DNA from 2 places in the Spirillospora sp. NPDC046719 genome. Region 1 is predicted to be linked to the other one. Evidence: riboswitches for the same ligand, from Rfam matches in the RefSeq annotation. Region 1 holds a riboswitch; the other holds the start of a gene.
What was found. A riboswitch is a leader RNA that binds a small molecule or an ion and turns the genes downstream of it on or off. The one in region 1 is predicted to bind S-adenosylmethionine.
Positions count from the first base shown of each region.

Region 2: another riboswitch for S-adenosylmethionine. It lies ahead of ABZ914_RS12675 (GNAT family N-acetyltransferase); the one in region 1 lies ahead of thrC (threonine synthase).

Region 1 is NZ_JBEYYT010000025.1:39,373-46,440, reverse strand. Features, by position in the region: gene groL (chaperonin GroEL) at 1-533, opposite strand, end outside; gene ABZ914_RS07305 (MoaD/ThiS family protein) at 1,350-1,628, opposite strand; gene thrC (threonine synthase) at 1,649-2,893, opposite strand; SAM riboswitch class I at 2,910-3,051, opposite strand; gene ABZ914_RS07295 (cation diffusion facilitator family transporter) at 3,261-4,208, opposite strand; gene ABZ914_RS07290 (alpha,alpha-trehalose-phosphate synthase (UDP-forming)) at 4,342-5,775, shown strand; gene ABZ914_RS07285 (sulfotransferase family protein) at 5,946-6,989, opposite strand.
Region 2 is NZ_JBEYYT010000053.1:17,290-24,357, forward strand. Features, by position in the region: gene ABZ914_RS12640 (DinB family protein) at 1-459, shown strand, start outside; gene ABZ914_RS12645 (DUF397 domain-containing protein) at 751-1,080, opposite strand; gene ABZ914_RS12650 (helix-turn-helix domain-containing protein) at 1,077-1,925, opposite strand; gene ABZ914_RS12655 (ATP-binding protein) at 2,112-2,504, shown strand; gene ABZ914_RS12660 (Lrp/AsnC family transcriptional regulator) at 2,512-2,967, opposite strand; gene ABZ914_RS12665 (RBBP9/YdeN family alpha/beta hydrolase) at 3,091-3,639, shown strand; gene ABZ914_RS12670 (GNAT family N-acetyltransferase) at 3,665-4,291, opposite strand; gene ABZ914_RS12675 (GNAT family N-acetyltransferase) at 4,288-4,905, opposite strand; SAM riboswitch class I at 4,913-5,002, opposite strand; gene ABZ914_RS12680 (DUF397 domain-containing protein) at 5,406-5,663, shown strand; gene ABZ914_RS12685 (helix-turn-helix domain-containing protein) at 5,697-6,569, opposite strand; gene ABZ914_RS12690 (hypothetical protein) at 6,864-7,068, shown strand, end outside.

The DNA of each region.
Region 1 (7,068 bases):
TCCTCGACCGTGATGACGCCTTCCTTGCCGACCTTGTCCATCGCCTCGGCGATCATCTCGCCGATCTGCGGGTCGCCCGCGGAGATGGACGCCGTGGAGGCGATCTGCTCCTTGGTCTCCACGTCCTTGGCCAGCTTGGACAGCTCCTCGCTGACCCGCTCGACCGCGGCCTCGATGCCGCGCTTCAGCGACATCGGGTTGGCGCCGGCGGCCACGTTGCGCAGGCCCTCGCGGACCAGCGCCTGGGCCAGCACGGTCGCCGTCGTCGTGCCGTCACCGGCTACGTCGTCGGTCTTCTTCGCCACTTCCTTGACGAGCTCGGCGCCGATCTTCTCCCAGGCGTCCTCGAGCTCGATCTCCTTGGCGATCGACACACCGTCGTTGGTGATCGTGGGGGCGCCCCACTTCTTCTCCAGCACGACGTTGCGGCCCTTGGGACCGAGGGTCACCTTCACGGCGTCGGCGAGCTGGTTCATGCCGCGCTCGAGGCCGCGCCGGGCCTCCTCGTCGAACGCGATCATCTTTGCAGCCATAGGCTCCTAGTCCTCCCGGAACAAGGTGGCTTAAAGGATCGAGCCGACGCCCGCGACGGACGGCCCCGTGCCCGGCGGCTGCCATTCCGCCACCGGACTGGGGCCTCGTCGCCCCGACCCAGACTGTGAAGCTGTCACTCTCCACAGTAGAGTGCCAACCGTTTTTTAGCACTCTACCCTGCCGAGTGCAAGCGCCGCACAGCCTCGCCGCACTCGTCTTCACCGACCTCGCCGAACTTGCCCTGACCTGCATCGGAGGGGCGTGACTCACCGTCGGACATGTGCCGACGTGCCCCGGTACATGCGGTCGTGCGCCGGTATTCACCGAACAGTCGCGGAACACGTGCCCGAGGGCGGGAGGTGGGGGTGGCGATCCGTTCCGCGCGTTCCGCGACCGGAGTAGGAGGAGCCACCGGCGCTGCGTCGATGCGCCGGTTCATGGTGTCCTCATCGCCGTCGATGCAGTGAGCATACGTGCTCTGCGACATGGCGATGGAGTGCCAGCCTCCGCCGGCGGCGTAGCGAGCTGATCAGGGCCAACTCAGCAGCTCGGCGATGAAGTCGGCGAAAGCTTCAACGATCCTGCGGGGCCACCGCTTCTTCCGTCTGCGTCTGCTTGTCACGAAGGGGCTCAACTCCTGAGCACGCAATGCCCTGCCGGCGAGGCCGTCCATCCGGATCGCCGAATCGTGGACGAAGACGTCGCGGCCTCCGCGGCGCCGCGCCGCGGGCGGGGTCGACCCGGCATGATCGGAGTCGACCCCACCCGGCGGCCGCGACGGTGCTCGGGGACGGCGGCCGGATGGCCGGTGGCGGTCAGCCGCCCGCGACCGCGGGGATGATCGAGATCTGGCTGCCCGCGGGGGTCGCGGTGTCGAGGCCGTCGGCGAACCGGACGTCCTCGTCGCCGACGTAGACGTTGACGAACCGGCGGATCTTGCCGGCGTCGTCCAGGATGCGGGCCGCGATGCCGGTGTAGCTGGCCTCCAGGTCGGCGACCACGGCGCGCAGGGTCGCGCCCTCCGCCTTCACTTCCGCCTCGCCGCCGGTGTAGGTCCGCAGGATCGTCGGGATGCGGACGGACACGCTGCTCATGTGCTGGCTCCTTCTCGTTCTCAGGCGAGGCCGGCGGCGCGGAACGCCTCCAGCGTCGGGGCGATGTTGGCGCTGGGCTTGGCGACGGGCGCGACGGCGTCCAGCGTCTTCAGCCCGTCCCCGGAGTTGATGATCACGGTCTCGGCGGCCGGGTCGAGGGTGCCGGCGTCGACGAGCTTGCGCAGGCAGCCGACGGTGACGCCGCCGGCGGTCTCGCCGAAGATGCCCTCGGTGCGGGCGAGCAGCCGGATGCCCTCGACGACCTGCTCGTCGGTGACGTCCTCGACGGCGCCACCGGTGCGGCGCGCCACGTCCAGCACGTAGGGGCCGTCGGCGGGGTTGCCGATGGCCAGCGACTTGGCGATGGTGTCGGGCTTGACCGGACGGACGACGTCGTGGCCCGCCTTGAACGCGGCGGACACCGGGTCGCAGCCGGCGGCCTGGGCGCCGAACACGCGGTACGGCTTGTCCTCGACCAGGCCCAGCTTGATCAGCTCCTGGAACGCCTTGTCGATCTTGGTGAGCTGGGAGCCGGACGCGACCGGCACCACGATCTGGTCGGGCAGCCGCCAGCCGAGCTGCTCGGCGATCTCGTAGCCGAGCGTCTTGGAGCCCTCGGCGTAGTACGGGCGGACGTTGACGTTGACGAACGCCCAGTCGTCCTGCTCGCCGGCGATCTCGGACGCGAGCCGGTTCACGTCGTCGTAGTTGCCGTCGACGGTGACGAACGTCCCGCCGTACACGGCCGTCGTGATGATCTTCTGGGACTCGAGGTTCGACGGGACGAACACGGCGCTGCGGATCCCGGCGCGGGCCGCGGCGGCGGCGACCGCGTTGGCGAGGTTGCCGGTGGACGGGCACGCCAGCACCTTGAAGCCGAGCTCGCGGGCGGCGGCGAGCGCCACCGCGACGACGCGGTCCTTGAAGGAGTGGGTCGGGTTGCCGCTGTCGTCCTTCACCCACAGGCGCTGCAGGCCGATGCTCTCGGCGAGGTTGTCGGCGCGGACGAGCCGGGTCAGGCCGGGCTCGGTGTTCGGGGTGTCGGCGACGGTCGACGGGACGGGCAGCAGCCCGCGGTAGCGCCAGATGTTGCGCGGACCGGACTCGATGTCGGCCCGGGTGATCCCGCCGAAGTCGTAGGCGATCTCCAGCGGGCCGAAACACTCCTCGCACGCGTAGAAGGGGCCGAGATCGCGCTTCGAGCCGCATTCGCGGCAGACGAGAGCGGTAGCGGGTCCGAGGTCAGTGGCAGGCGTGAGTGCCATGAGGGCGAGGCCTTTCTCCCCATCTTCCCTGCGCCACCTTGGTCGCAGGCCGGAGTTGGCACCATCTCCCGGCCGGCCTCGCAGGATCGCGAGTGCGCCTCAGCCGGGTGGTTGCCGGGGCTTCACAGGGCCGGTCCCTCCACCCCTCTGGATGAGCGGTATTCAGTTGTCAGGGGGCTGAGCTGGAAGACCGGCCCGTCGGCCACTGCGCTTCCTGCACCCCTCTGGATGAGCGGTATTCAGTTATCGAGGTCGAGCGCTAGTAGAGAACGAGCGCTTTGAGCTCGTATGCGAACTTTACATGACGTGACCGGAGGGCGGACAGGTGGGTCCGCCCAGTGAGACGTTACCCCGGGGGTGGTCTTGATCACGCGGGCTCGTCGGCGGCGGGCCGGGCGGGCGCGCGCTGGGTCGGGTCGAGGAAGACGTGCCGGACGATCGGGACGCGCTCCTTCAGCCGGCGGTCGATCTCGCCGGCGACGTCCTCGGCCTGGTCGGCGCTGATGGCGTCGGAGAAGTTGACCCGGGCGGCGACGAGCAGCTCGTCCGGGCCGAAGTGCATGGTGAGCAGCTCGTCGACGCCGGTGACGCCGGGCGCCGCGGCGATCTCGGCGCGGATCTCGCGCTGCGCGGCGGGGTCGGCGGCCTGGCCGATGATCAGGCCCATGCTGTCGCGGCCGAGCACGAACGCGACGACGACGAGCAGCAGGCCGATCAGGACGGACGCGAGGCCGTCCCAGAACTCCGAGCCGGTGAGCTGCCGCAGGACGAGCCCGGCGGCAGCGAACGCGAGGCCGATCATGGCGGCGGTGTCCTCGAACAGCGCGGCCTTGAAGGTGACGTCGGGCGACCGGCGGACGTGGTCGACGATGTCGCGGCCGTTCTCGCGGGTCTCGCGGCGCGCCTGCGTGAACGCGCGGACCCAGGACGTCCCCTCCAGCACCGCGCCGAGGGCGAGGACGCCGTAGGCGACCCACACTTCGCCCTCGGAGCCGCCGTGGCCGGTCATGGTGAGGACGCCCTCGAAGATGGAGAAGCCGCCGCCGGCGACGAAGATGCCGAACGCGGCGAGCAGCGACCAGAAGTAGCGCTCGTTGCCGTAGCCGAACGGGTGGCGGCGGTCGGGCGGGCGGGCGCTGCGCCGCAGCGAGGTGAACAGGAACCCCTGGTTGAGGGTGTCGGCGACGGAGTGCGCGCCTTCGGCGAGCATCGCGCTCGATCCGGCGAGCATCCCGGCGATCAGTTTGGCGATGGCGAGGATGAGGTTCGCCGCCCCTGCGACGAGGACGGTCTTGGTCGTCTCGGCCCGACTCATTCCGTCCGGGTACCCGGGGCAAATCCCCCTAACCGCAGTGCTTTCGGTACAGATGCCTGCCTGGCGAACGGCCCCGAAGTGTTCCCCCCGGGCCACTTTGAAGCACCCCCGTCACAACTGAGACCCTTCCCGTATGAGCCAAGTGGTGGTGGCGTCGAACCGCGGGCCCGTGTCGTTCTCGCTGTCCGACGACGGCGCGCTGGAGATGCGGCGGGGAGGCGGCGGGCTCGTGTCCGGCCTCGCCGGCGTCGCGTCCGGGCAGGACGTGCTGTGGGTGTGCGCGAGCCTCGGCGAGGCGGACCGGACGGCGGCGCGGCGCGCTCCGGACGGGCGGATCGACCTCGCGGGGCACGACACGGGCGGCGCGGCCGTCCGGATGCTCGACATTCCGGCGGCGACGTTCCACCGGGCGTACAACGCGGTCGCGAACTCGACGCTGTGGTTCGTCCACCACCTGCTGTACGACACCCCGCGCAGCCCGCACTTCGATGCGCGCGCGCGGCGCGACTGGCAGTCCTACGAGGCGTACAACGCGGCGTTCGCCGACGCGCTGGCGCGGGACGCGACGCCGGGCGCGAAGGCGGCGATCCAGGACTACCACCTGTCGCTGGCGCCGCGGATGCTGCGGGACCGGCGTCCCGACCTGAGGATCGTGCATTTCTCGCACACGCCGTGGGCTCCGCCGGAGTACTTCCGGCTGCTCCCGGACGACATCGGCGCGCAGGTCCTCCAGGGCATCCTCGGCGCGGACCACGCCGGGTTCCTCACCGAGCGCTGGGCCTCGGCGTTCCTCGACTGCTGCGAGGTGGTGCTCGGCGCGCGCGTCGACCGCGCCGCCCGCACCGTCACGTGCGCGGGGCACACGACGCGCGTGGGCGTCCACGGTCTCGGCGTGGACGGAGCGGCGCTGCGGGAGCGGGCGGCCCAGCAGGATGTGGCGGAGCGGGCGCGCGCGCTGCGCGAGCAGGTGGGCGACCGGCAGCTCATCGTCCGGATCGACCGGACCGAGTTGTCGAAGAACATCGTGCGGGGGCTGGCCGCGTACCGGGAGATGCTCACCAACCATCCGGAGTGGCGCGGGCGCGTGGTGCACCTCGCGTTCGCGTACCCGTCGCGCTATGACCTGGCCGAGTACCGGGAGTACACGGCGGCCGTGCAGCGGATGGCGAAGCAGATCACCGAGGAGTTCGGCACCGCGACGTGGGAGCCGCTGATCCTTCAGGTCAACGACGACTACCCGAGGTCGCTCGCCGCGTACGGGCTCGCGGACGTGCTGCTGGTGAACCCGATCCGGGACGGGATGAACCTCGTCGCGAAGGAGGGGCCCGTGCTGTCCGAGCGGGGCTGCGCGCTGGTGCTGTCGCGCGAGGCGGGCGCCGCGGCGGAGCTGTCGGAGGACGCGCTCGTGGTGAACCCGTTCGACGTGTCCCAGACCGCGGAGGCTCTGCACCAGGGCCTGCTGATGCCCCGCGACCAGCGGGCCGAGCGCTGCGCCCGGCTCGTGTCCGCGGCGACCGCGCTCCCTCCCCAGCGCTGGTTCGCCGACCAGCTCGCTGCCCTCGACTGACCCGTTCGCGGCCCTCGACCGACCGTCGCGGCCTTCGGCCGACCGTTCGCGGCCCTCGACCGACCGTCGCGGCCTTCGGCTGACCGTTCGCGGTCTTCGGCCGACCGGCGTTCGCGGCGGAACACGCGTCCGCGCCCGGCGGAGAACTTGAGGGCTGCCCTTCGAGGACGCTAGCTCGGGAGCTTCTCCTGTGGTGTCTCCACGGGGACCTCGACGGGAGCCAGGCGGCAGTCGACGGGGCTCGGTTCGTGGCGGCGCTGCCAGCGTTCGCGGAGTTCGGCCTTGCTGTGCGCCATGCGGCGGTGGGCGGCCGTGCGGGCGAAGCGGGCGAGCCGGGCGGCGGGCGGCTTGGGCAGGCCGCTGGGCTCGTAGCCGTACTCGGCGAGCCGCTCGCCGAACGCGGCCTCGGCGAGGCTGATCTCCCAGGCGTCCAGCCGCTGCGCCCACGACCCGACGCGGGTGCAGGTGACCGCGTCGCGGGTGAGGTCGTGCCACGTCTTCTGCGGCGGGACGATGCGCTGCGCGAGGGACTGCGGGGCCGTCATCGCCGGGTGGTAGTCCTCGCCGAGGAACTCGCACAGCCGGGGCAGTTCGTCGGCGGGGTCGGCGACGAGCCGCTCGTACTGCAGCTCGTAGAAGGCGTCCGGGCCGAGGCGGGCGGCGAGCCGCCGGCCGGTGTCGATCGCCTCCCGCCAGACGGAGACGGCGTGGTTGAGGTCCTGGTCGTACCAGGGCATCTCCTTGAGGGACGCGACGCAGTCCCGGCCGTCGCGGACCAGGTGGACGAACTGGGCGTCCGGGAACATCCGCAGCAGCGCGCCGGCGTGCCGGATGTAGCTCGGGCGCTTGTCGCCCCAGCGGACCTTGCCGTGCAGCCGCGCGTAGGCGCGGAAGACGACGGCGAGGGCGGACCCGAGGGTCGGCGGCCCCGCGACGATCTCCTCGGTGATCGCGCGGGGGTCCAGGCCGAGATCGCGGAACCGGGTGGCCGGCCGGGTGGTCAGCCAGTCGGCGAGCGCGCGCCTGTTCCTGCTGTCCGCCAGGTCACCGAACTGTGCCCGCGCCGCATAGGCGGGGAGCACGAACCGCGTCTCGATCGGGAGCGCGATGCGGGGATGCGAGTGCAGCATGAGCCGCAGCAGCGTCGTCCCGGAACGCGGGCAGCCGATCACGAAGATCGGGCGTTCGGACGGGGTCTCGAGGCCGGATGACATGCACCGCATGGTGGCGGAGCATGGCCCGCGGGACCCGGCGACTGAACGCACGGTTGCCGCCCGATTACCGATGCTTGAC
Region 2 (7,068 bases), on a different contig from region 1:
CTCCGCGCCAACCTCGACTACCACCGCGCCACCCTCGCATGGAAATGCGACGACCTGAGCGACGACGACCTGCGCGTGCAAGCGTCGAAACCCTCAGCGCTCTCGCTGCTCGGGCTGGTCCGTCACATGGCCGAGGTCGAACGCACCTGGTTCCGCAAGACCGTGAACGGCGAGCGCCACCTGCCCAACGTCTGGTCCCACGCCGACGACTACCAGACCGCCTACGACCCCACCGGCTGCACCCGCGAAGAAGCCTTCACCGCCTGGCGAACCGAAGTCGAGCACTCCCGCCGCATCGAGCACGCCGCCCCGTCGCTGGATCTGGTCGTCCACCAGCCCCGCTGGAACGAGAACGTCTCGCTCCGCTTCGTCATGCTGCACATGATCCACGAGTACGCACGACACAACGGCCACGCCGACCTCATCCGCGAAGCCATCGACGGCACCGTCGGCGCTTGAGGCCCTTCTCACCCCCGGCTGGCACACCATCTCGCCGTTCGTTGGAAAGCGGCTCTTCGTGACGGCCGTGCGTGCTAGCGGTGGTACTACGGCGGGGTTGGATGTTCTTGTACGGGTGTGGACGTACGGGAAGCCGCGGGGGCCGGTCAGGGACCCTGTACCGACAAGGCCTACTCCAGCCGGCCCGCCGCGCCCATCTCCGCCGGCGGGGCATCAAGGCGATCGCCTCCAGCAAGATCTGGCTTCGCGACCTCACCCAGGATCCCGCCGGACACGACCTAGGTGCCCGCGTCAGCGAGCTAGGTCGAGGGAACCGGCCTTGACGTCGGCGAGCAGGGACGCCCACCCGGACGGCGCGACGGCCAGCACCGCCCCGTCCGGATCCTTGGAGTCCCGCACCGCCACCCGACGCTCCCCCGCCGCCACCTCGACGCACTGTCCACTGCCGCTGCTGCGGCTGCTCTTCCGCCAGGCAGGAGCGGCCTCGACACACTCTGAGCCTCCACTCCCACTGTGGCTACTCTTGCGCCATGCGGCAGCAACCTCGACACACTCTGACCCGCCACCGCCGCTGTGGCTACTCTTCCGCCAAGAGGAGAACAAAAAATCCTTGCTGGTCATGGTGCTGACACTAGCCGCTCGATCATCGCTATGGAGTCTGATGGCGCAAGCGCGGCGGCTCGCAGATGGTCAAAGACCACATCGTGATAGCGGATATCCGCAAGATCTTCTAGATACCACCCTGCGGTCTGGTTCTCGACAAGAACAACAGACAAATCCTCAGTCGCCAGGGTAGTAAACGAACCGTTGTGACCAGGATGCGCTCCCGCAGTGAACGGAAGTAGTTGCAAGGTCACGTTCGACAAGGCTGCCATATCTAGCAGACGTTGAAGCTGTCGACGCATCACTTCCACACCCCCGAACTGCTGGTAGAGCGCCGCCTCGCTGAGGATGGCCCAGAGACGGAGAGGTGCATCACGGTAGAGGATCTGCTGACGTCGCATACGCAGCTCAGTGAGCCCCTCGACGTCATGGGGATCGCCCATAGAAATCGTGGATCCAATGACTGCACGGGCATAGTCTTCAGTCTGCAGGAGCCCGGGAATTAGATGGAGCTGGAAAGTCCTGCTAGACGTAGCCTCTGCCTCAATCGAGATGTAATCCAGCATTGAAGGGGCTATTTTCCCCTCGTAGCGGAGCCACCAGCCCTTCTTGCCGGAGTCTCGGGCGAGGTCGAAGAGGTACTGGCGCTCGTCGGGGTCGGTGAGTTCGTAGCGGTCGAGCATGTGCTCCAGGGCGGGGCGGCGGATGCCGCGTTTGCCGGTTTCGAGCTTGCTGAGCGAGGACGGGGTGCGGTTGAGCAGGCGGGCGGCCTTCTGGAGGGTGAGCCCTCGCTCCTCACGGATGGCGCGAAGGCGCTGGCCGAGCTTGCGGCTTCGCATGGTCGGGCGCTGCGCGTTCTCCATGGAGTAATCATGCCTTGACTTTGCGTGACGCTGAAGGTTTCCAACGAAGGCGGCAACAGTGCCTCGGTCAAAAGTGACTGAGTCACTGTTGCCCGAGGACCTGCGGACGAGGACGGCGAACGCATCGTTCGGCGGCGGACGTCCGGCTCATTCTTTTCGGCGACAGCGATGCGAAGGGAGTGGGCGATGACTGCGCCGGCCATGAGGTTCGACGCGCTTCTGTTGCCGGGGATGGACCGGGCGGTGGGGCACGCGCGGCGCTGGCTGCGCGACGTGCTGGGCCTGGAGCATCCGTGCCTGGACGACGCGGCGCTCTGCATGAGCGAGCTGCTGACGAACGCGCTGCGCTACACCGAGTCGGGACGGGACGGCCAGATCCGCGTGGAGGTGACCTACTCGGCGCGGACCGTCCGGATGGAGGTGATCGACGACGGGCGGGCGGCGACCGTCCCGCACGTCGCCGAGGCGGCCGAGCTGGACGTCACCGGCCGCGGCCTGCTGATCGTCGCGTCCATCGCAAAAGCGTGGGGCATGGAACCGCGCGCCGAGGGCCACGCCGTCTGGTTCGAGCTCCGGTAGCCGCGGATCAAGACGCCGCCGGCGTGGCGTCGGTCAGCGGCTTCGGCGGATAGGCGCGGAGCACGAGTGACGTGGTGACGGGGCCGTACCGGGCCAGCGCGTCGACGACTTCTTCGAGCCGTCCCGCCTGCGGGCAGTGGACGTCGAAGATGAGGCAGTCTTCCCCGGTGACCCTGAGGACGGAGGTGATCTCGGACGTCCGGGAGGCGAAGTCCAGGGCGGGTGAGAGCCGGGCGTGCGTGGTGCGCAGCCGGACGACCGCGTGGATGTTCAGGCCGAGGGCTTCCGGGTCGACCAAGGCCCGGTAGCCGGTGATGACGCCGCTCTTCTCCAGCCGCTGGATGCGCGCGCTGGCCGCCGGCTGCGAGAGCCCGACGCGGCGTCCCACCTCCGCGCCGGTCAGCCGACCGTCGGCCTGGAGCAGGGCGAGGATGTCACGGTCTATCCGGTCGAGTGATTCCATTGTCGTCCGCACCATCTTCTTTGAGATCACTTGCAACACGGCCGCCGCCCCGATGCATCCACCAGAATCCGCGTCAAGCGCCCTCATGATCGCAGGGGGCGACGAGTGAAACGGTGGTGGGCAGTGACCGCGTACATCATCATCCCGGGCATCGACGGCTCGGACGGCCGGCACTGGCAGACCCTGTGGGAGCGGGAGTGGGGCGCCTCGGCGGCGAGGATCGCCCCCGCCTCCTGGTCCGCCCCCGACCTGGACGACTGGGTCGGCGCTGTGCAGCAGGCGTACGACAACGCTTCGCGGGAGGACGGCCAGGTCGTGTTGATAGGCCACAGTCTGGGCTGCTGGGCGGCGTCCGCCTGGCTGCTCAAGAATCCCTCAAGCCCGGTAGGCGGCGCGTTCCTGGTCGCGCCGCCCGACCCAGCGGGCCCGGCGTTCCCACGCCAGGCGGCCTCGACGTTCACCGACGTGTCAGCGCAGCCGTTGCCGTGCCCGGCCCTGGTGGTGGGCAGCGCCGACGACCCGTACTGCACTCCCGAGACGGCCGCCGCATTCGCGGCGCGCTGGGAGGCACGATTTCATCTGGTGGGCACATGCGGACACATCAACTCCGCCAGCGACCTGGGCTCCTGGCAGCACGGCCGCGAACTCCTGAACTCGCTGACCCGGCACTGATCGCCCACCACAGGTCGCGGTGCTGTCAGGGCTGGACGGCCTCTGCCAGGCGGTTCGCCATCGTCGTCTCCACGGACGGCCACTCGGCGGCGATCACGGAGAACACGGCGGTGTCGCGCAACTCGCCTTCCTCACCGGCCACCCATGACTCCGAGTAACTGCGCAGGACGCCCTCGAAATGCGCGCCGAGCCGCTCGATCGCCCGCCGCGACCGCTCGTTCCGCGCATCCGTCTTCAGCTCCACGCGGGCCACGCCCAGCGTCTCGAACGCGTAGCCGAACAGGAGCTTCTTCGCCTCGACGTTGATGCCGGTGCCCTGCGCGGACGCCGCCAGCCACGTCCACCCGATCTCGACCGCGCACAACCGGTCCCGGCCAGGCCACGGCTGCGGATGCAACAGCGCGGTGTGCCCGACCGCCCTCCCGTCCGCCACCCTGACCTGCGCGAAGGCCATGAGTTCAGGACGGTCGAGCTTGTCGGAGACGTACGCCTCCATGCCGGCCGCGGAGGGCACCGGAGTGAACCCGTACGACGACCTGTTCTCCTCGGCGGCCTCCGCGAGCTCGGACACATGCCGCATCGACAGCGGCTCCAGCCGAACCACCGTCCCGTCCAGCACCGGCACGCGCCCGGGAAACCCGCTCGCCGTCACCTTGCGACGGTCCCCGCCAGCCGGTTCGTCATGGCCGTCTTCACCGACGGCCACTCCGACTCGACCACCGAGAACATCGCCGAGTCGCGCAGCGTGCCCTCCTCGCCCGGCGCCCACGACGGCGACCAGCTCCGCAGGACGCCCTCGAAGTGCACGCCGAGCCGCTCGATCGCCCGCCGCGACCGCTCGTTCCGCGCATCCGTCTTGAGATCGACGCGCGCCACGCCCAGCGTCTCGAAGGCGTAAGTGAGCAGCAGCTTCTTCGCCTCGACGTTGATGCCGGTGCCCTGGGCGGACGCGGCCAGCCACGTCCAGCCGATCTCGATCGCGCACAGCCGGTCCGTGCCGGGCCACGTCCGCGGATCCCAGAGGCCGGTGTGCCCGACCGCCTTCCCGTCCGCGAGCCTGACCTGCGCGAACGGCGTCAGCCCGGGCCGCGCGAGCTGCCCGGCGACATAGGACTCCATGTCCGCCGCCCCGGGCACCAGCGTGAACCCGTACGACGACCGGTTCTCCTCGGCGGCCTCCGCCAGCTGCGGCACATGCTCCAACGACAGCGGCTCCAGCCGGACGAGCGTCCCGGCCAGCACAGGAACATCAAGGCGTACGCCCATGAGCTTCTCCTCATCGCTCCTGGCATTGGCACCTTGCCGCGAAGGCAGGTTGCCGGACCGTCCCAGGGCCAGGTCCCTCAGGTCCTCTAGATGATCACAACGCCCAGATCCTGCCCCGCACCACCACCGCCCGTCAACACGTTTCCGGGCGCCTCGCCTCCCCGTCACCACCGACGGACATCCCGTCACCGGTACACCGATGCGTTCTCGATTGAGATTCTCACCTCAAGGTCTAACCGTCGACATAAAAGTGTCCCGGTGGTCATTGCACGGGAGGCGCTACGCGCTACTATCCCGTCGTCTCCTCCGGTTCGCCGTCCTCAACTCGACGCCCACACCATTGGTCTTGGTTTATTGCCAACTGTCCGATTTTACAGTAGTTAGACAGCTGATCAATGTCCGAAATGCTGGAGCAAACTCCCGCGAAACCGGCGTCCAGGTCGCTAACCTCTAGCCGACCGCGGACCCCCGCGTCATGGTCGCGACGAAGGGACCAGGACATGCCCGCATCGACGGATGAGAACAACGGAAGTGCCGGCGGGCCCGCGTCAGGCGCACCCGATCCGGCTTGGCGCAAGGGCTCACATTGCCCGGGAACCACGGAGTGCACGGGAGAGACGAACTGCGTCGAGGTGAGCCGGCTTTCTTCTGAGCTGATCGGGCTGCGGGACTCCGCACAGCCGGAGGTGGTCCTGCCCCTCTCCCGCCAGCGGTTCTCAGCGCTGCTCCAAGAGATCATCGACCGTACCGGCCATTGACCGCCGTGGACGTCCCGGCGCAGGTCGGAGGGGTCAGCGAGGCTCCCACTCCTCGGCCGCCCGCGCGATCCGGCGCCGGGACTCCTCGGCGGAGAGCGAGACCGACCTGAGCGCGTCCCAGCACAATCGGTACGTGTGCGTGGCCCCGTCGTCCTGGAGTACCGCCATGGTCACGAGATTGTCCAAGTAGACGACATCCGGAAAGACGACATCGTAGGCGGGGGCGAACTCGAGAAGCGTGAATGTGTCCGAGAAAATCGGTTCCCGGTCGACATCCAGCGGCAGCACGTGGACGTGCACGTTCGACAACTCGGCAAGGTCGAGAAGATCGATCATCTGCCTTTGCATGATGTCGCGGCCACCGATGTCGCGCAACAGCACGGACTCATCTATCACGGCGGAGAGGGTCAGCGGATTCTCGCGGCGCAATATCTCCTGTCGTCGCATGCGCAGATCCAGCCGGCGTTCGACCTGCCGCGGCGTGGAAACGGCGATGATCCGGCCGCTGTCCAATATCCGGTGGGCGTACTCTCTGTTCTGCAGGAGTCCAGGAATGGCGTACGTCCCGAAGGTCAGGGCAGTATGCGCCTCGTCCTCCAGCGCGACATAGGTACCGAACTCACCGGACAGGACGTCCCGGTACTCGGCCCACCAGCCCTGCTCCGTGGCGGCCTGCGCGAGGGCCAGCACCTCGCCTTTGTGACCCTCGTCCACCCGGTACAGCTCCAGCAGCAGCCGAACGTCCGAGACCCGCACGCCGATCCGGGCGTTCTCGATCCGGCTCAGCTTGGAGGCCGACCAGTCGAGCCGATCCGCGATCTCCTCGACCGTCCGGCCGAGTCGCTCCCGCAACCTCCGCAACTCGATGCCGAGGCGGCGACGGCGGACGGTCGGGGCTGCGGCCACCCTGCCTCCCGGCGAATCGGTTCGGCCTTCCGGCCCGGGCCGATCTGCACGTTGCAGGGCAACGATAACCGCGCGCTCCCTGGATCACCAGACCTCGCGGAAAAGCGGTTCCCCACCTTTGACATCATTCTGTCTCACTGGAAGTCGTCAACCTTGCCAGACGGATACAGAGGCGATCCACGGGCCATGCATGTCGCCGTGCACCTTGCACGGCTTCGAGAACCGGTTGCAGACTATTGCCGGAGGATCTAACAGCAGAGCGAATTTGGGGGCGCTCAGGTGAGCGGCAACCCGGTGCACAGAAGCATTCTGGCCGTCGACCTGGAGAACTCGACGGGGGTGCTCCGCACGAACCCGATCAAGGAGGAACTGCGGAGCCAGATCTACGGCCAGGTGAAGCGGGCCATGGCGTCCGCGGGCATCGACGAGCGTTGGTGCGACCCGTTCGAGGACCGCGGAGACGGCGTCCTCGCCCTGTTCCATCCGGTCGACGAGCTGC